2 regions of the Mycolicibacterium chengduense genome follow, and region 1 is predicted to be linked to the other one. Evidence: riboswitches for the same ligand, from Rfam matches in the RefSeq annotation. Region 1 holds a riboswitch; the other holds the start of a gene.
The links. A riboswitch is a leader RNA that binds a small molecule or an ion and turns the genes downstream of it on or off. The one in region 1 is predicted to bind glycine.
Positions count from the first base shown of each region.

Region 2: another riboswitch for glycine. It lies ahead of SBI67_RS15755 (L-serine ammonia-lyase); the one in region 1 lies ahead of gcvP (aminomethyl-transferring glycine dehydrogenase).

Region 1 is NZ_JAWQNH010000002.1:911,166-913,563, reverse strand. Features, by position in the region: gene SBI67_RS09870 (MerR family transcriptional regulator) at 164-796, shown strand; glycine riboswitch at 850-948, shown strand; gene gcvP (aminomethyl-transferring glycine dehydrogenase) at 1,093-2,398, shown strand, end outside.
Region 2 is NZ_JAWQNH010000004.1:141,774-144,171, reverse strand. Features, by position in the region: tRNA gene SBI67_RS15760 (tRNA-Val) at 1-20, shown strand, start outside; gene SBI67_RS15755 (L-serine ammonia-lyase) at 27-1,409, opposite strand; glycine riboswitch at 1,512-1,617, opposite strand; gene SBI67_RS15750 (DUF6319 family protein) at 1,784-2,149, opposite strand; gene SBI67_RS15745 (alpha/beta fold hydrolase) at 2,259-2,398, shown strand, end outside.

The DNA.
Region 1 (2,398 bases):
CGCGGAACGGGCAGCCATACTTTCAACGACGACGAGCAGTAACCGGACAGCGTTGGGCGTATGCTCGACACATTCGAAACTGGGCGAATGAGGCGTGGGAGCAGGCCCCCGCGCAGGTCATACAGCCGGAATCGATCGGCGGAGAGGATGGACTGTGGGCGATATGCCACGCACGCCACATCAGGGGGAGTTGGATCTGTCCACCAGCAGTGGCCCGGCGGCCGGTCAAGTCCCGGTGGCCGGCGGCGTCGGTGAGCCCGTCCAGGCAGGTCTGTTCCCGGACGACTCGGTGCCCGACGAGCTGGTGGGCTACCGCGGACCGAGCGCCTGCCAGATCGCCGGCATCACCTACCGTCAGCTCGACTACTGGGCGCGCACCTCACTGGTGGTGCCGTCCATCCGTGGTGCCGCCGGTTCCGGCAGCCAGCGGCTGTATTCCTTCAAGGACATCCTGGTCCTCAAGATCGTCAAGCGCCTGCTCGACACCGGCATCTCGCTGCACAACATCCGCGTCGCGGTCGATCACCTGCGCCAGCGCGGTGTGCAGGACCTGGCCAACATCACCCTGTTCTCCGACGGCACCACCGTCTACGAGTGCACCTCGGCTGAAGAGGTCGTCGACCTGCTCCAGGGTGGACAGGGTGTCTTCGGTATCGCGGTCTCTGGTGCGATGCGCGAGCTGACCGGCGCCATCGCCGACTTCCCGGGTGAACGGGCCGATGGCGGCGAATCGATCGCCGCGCCCGAGGACGAGCTGGCCTCGCGCCGCAAGAACCGCGACCGCAAGATCGGCTGACCCCGCCGCCCCCGCGCAGCTGGCGGGATCGGTCGGTAGACTGACTCCCGCATCGCCCTTGCGCGGGAGAGTTCCGTGACGGCCAGTCACGGGCGCCGAAGGAGCAACACCTCTCCGTCAACCTCTCAGGCACCCCGGACCGCGCACGGCCCCGATGCCTCTGGAAAGTGGCGCGTTCCGCGCGTCCGCCCATGGGGAAAGGTCTTCGGGCCGAATCTCTCAGGCGCCCCGACAGAGGGAGAGGACGCGTCCTTTTCGCGCGCGTCCCGCGCCCGCACCCCAGGGGAGAGCAACTCGTGTCTGTCAATTCCGGCTTCGCCGATCGCCACATCGGTCCCGATGCCGCTGCGATCGCCAGGATGCTCGAGGTCATCGGCGTCGACTCTCTCGACGAACTGGCCGAGAAGGCGCTGCCCGCGGGCATCCTCGACGCCGTCTCCGGCGCCGGCCTGGCGCCAGGTCTGGATCTGCTGCCCGCACCGGCCACCGAGGAGGAGTCGCTGGCCGAACTGCGGGCGCTGGCCGACTCCAACACCGTCGCCGTCTCGATGATCGGGCAGGGCTATTACGACACGCTGACCCCGCCGGTGTTGCGCCGCAACATCCTTGAGAACCCGGCCTGGTACACCGCCTACACCCCGTATCAACCCGAGATCAGCCAGGGCCGGCTAGAAGCGCTGCTCAACTTCCAGACCATGGTCAGCGATATGACCGGGCTCGACGTGGCGAACGCGTCCATGCTCGACGAGGGCACCGCCGCCGCCGAGGCGATGACGCTGATGCACCGCGCGGTGAAGGGCCCGTCGAACCGGCTGGCCGTCGACGCCGACGTGTACGCCCAGACCGCCGCGGTGCTGGCCACGCGGGCCGAACCGCTGGGCATCGAGATCGTCACCGCCGACCTGCGACAGGGCCTTCCCGATGGTGACTTCTTCGGTGTCATCGTGCAGCAGCCCGGGGCCAGCGGCGCACTGGTCGACTGGACCGACCTGATCGGACAGGCGCACGAGCGCGGTGCGCTGGTGGCTGTCGGTGCCGATCTGCTGGCGCTCACGCTGGTGGCCCCGCCCGGGGATATCGGCGCCGACGTCGCCTTCGGCACCACCCAGCGGTTCGGTGTGCCGATGGGCTTCGGCGGCCCGCACGCCGGCTACCTGGCGGTGCACACCAAGCACGCCCGGCAGCTGCCCGGCCGCCTCGTCGGGGTCTCGCAGGACGCGGACGGAAACGCGGCATATCGGCTGTCCCTGCAGACCCGCGAGCAGCACATCCGCCGGGACAAGGCCACCAGCAATATCTGCACCGCCCAGGTGCTGTTGGCGGTGATGGCCGCGATGTATGCCAGCTACCACGGCGCCGACGGGTTGACCGCCATCGCGCGCCGGGTGCACGGCCGCGCCGCCGCGATCGCCGCCGCGCTGGGTGATGCGGTGGTGCACGACCGGTTCTTCGACACCGTGCTGGCCCGGGTGCCCGGCCGCGCCGACGACATCGTGGCCGCGGCCAAGGCCCGCGGCCTGAACCTGTGGCGCGTGGACGCCGACCACGTGTCGGTGGCCTGTGACGAGGCCACCACCGAGGCACACGTGGCGGCGGTGCTGG
Region 2 (2,398 bases), on a different contig from region 1:
TTCGATACCGTCCGCGCCCACTCTGATCAGCATTCGACGACGTTGACCGCGACGTTGACGGCAAGGCCGCCGGTGGCGGTTTCTTTGTACTTGTTGCTCATGTCCATGCCCGTGGTCCGCATCGTTTCGATCACCTGGTCCAGGGAGACGCGGTGGGTGCCGTCGCCGCGCAGGGCCATCCGGGCGGCGTTGATGGCCTTGCCCGCCGAGATCGCGTTGCGTTCGATGCAGGGGATCTGCACCAGGCCGCCGATGGGATCGCAGGTCAGTCCCAAGCTGTGCTCCATCGCGATCTCGGCGGCATTCTCGACTTGACGCGTTGTGCCGCCGAGGATCTCGGCCAGGGCGCCGGCGGCCATCGAGGCTGCGGACCCCACTTCGCCCTGGCATCCCACCTCGGCTCCGGAGATGGAGGCACGCTCTTTGTAGAGCGAGCCGATCGCCCCGGCCGTCAGCAGGAAGCGGATGGCGGTGTCGTCGGGATCGGCCATGCCCGCCCGGGTGTAGTGCGTGGCGTAGTGCAGCACGGCGGGGATGATGCCGGCCGCACCGTTGGTGGGTGCGGTGACGATGCGCCCGCCGGAGGCGTTTTCCTCGTTGACGGCCAGGGCGATCAGATTGACCCAATCCTCGGCGAAGGCGACGTCGCGCTCGGGGTCTTCGGCGGCCAGCCGGCTGTGCCACTCGTGTGCGCGCCGCGGCACCCGCAGATTGCCTGGCAGATACCCCTGCTGGCTGATGCCGCGTTGCGCACACGCGACCATCACATCCCGCAGGTGCAGAAGATCGTGGTGGACCTGGTCACGCGTGCGGGAGGTGAGCTCGTAGCGCAGCATCACCTCGCTGATGCGGCAGTCAAGTTGATCGGCCAATGCCAGCAGCTCGGCGGCGCTGTGAAAGGACCCCGGTGGCGGCGCGACATCGGATCGGTCAGGGGGTTGGTCCCCGGTGACGATGAAACCGCCGCCCACCGAGTAGTACGTCTCGGCGTACAGCGGGTGCCCGGGTGACTCGTATGCGGTGAGGGTCATGGCGTTGGGGTGGCGCGGCAGCACGGTTTCCGGGTGCAGGTCGAAGTCGGATTCGGTCAAGGCGATTCTGGTGATGCCACCGAGTGTGATGGTGCCTTCGGTGCGCATCTGGGCCAGCCGTCGCTCGGCGTGATCCGGTTCGACGGTGTCGGGCCACAGTCCTTCCAAGCCGAGCAGGATCGCCGGGAAGGTGCGGTGTCCGGCGCCGGTGGCGGCCAGGGACCCGAATACCGCGACGCGTACTTCGGTCACTTCGGTCAACGACGCACGGCCGGCGAGGTCGGTGACGAACTGCGCTGCGGCGCGCATGGGCCCCACGGTGTGCGAGCTGGAGGGGCCGATGCCCACCGTGAAGAGGTCGAAAACGCTGATGGTCATGAGCGCTCAGCTCTGAGATGGCTTGTGGTGAGCCGGTTTCGAGAGGGCACGAGGTGACTCCGATTCGTCGAGTCCACGAGGGGTGGGCTTCGAGTGGTGACACCTCCCCGCTCTGTCCTGTTACCTGAGAGTTTGACGCGTTGCCGCGCTTTCACCTTCGGCAAGTGCCCGGTGTGGCTCACCGACACTGTTCTCCAGAGTTGCCTCGACGCAACGGTATTGGGCCTGAGAGTTTCTCGGGGAGGAGATTGCTCCTACGGCGCCTCCGATGGGGAGGTTCTCCCGCTGCGTGTCGACGGCGTATTGACTTGTGATGTGGGGGACTATACGCGCGAACCTCGTATGAGGCAGCGTGTCCGAGCCTGACGCCGGGCTCAGTCCAACTCCGCCAGCGCCCGCCGAGCCGCCTCCAACTCGGCCTCCAACGCCGCCACCTTCGCGGCCTGCTGGACGCGCGCCTCTTCGATGACCTCGTCGATCGGGGTGGCCAGATCTTCGTGCAGTTCCTTGGCGGCGCGGGATACCGCGGCTGCGGCCACGGCGAGGTCGCGGGCCAGGTAGGTGCCGCCCTGCTTGAGTTCGGCGCGCCACTCGCCGTCTGCGGTACCGGTGACGGTGAGGGTCAGCTCCAGCGTCTTGGCCTTCCGCTTGGCCGCCTTCTTCGGAGCGGGCTCGATGGCCGGCTCGGGTTGCGGCGACGTAGCGGCAGGCGGGGCAAGAGTGTCTACGGTCATCGTCATGACGGCTATTAGAACACACGTTCGACCGGTGCTGCCGGAGGCGTGCGTACGTGTTGCCCACGCAACTTACCGATCAGTAGGGTTGGGGTGGAGCGAACAGGAGCTGCCTATGGCTGAAACCAAGTTCATCGACATCCACGGCGCCCGTCAGGCCGTCCTCGACGAGGGCGAAGGCGACGAAGTTCTCTTGCTGATCCACGGCATGGCCGGCAGTGCGCACACCTGGCGCGACATCCTTCCGCAACTGGC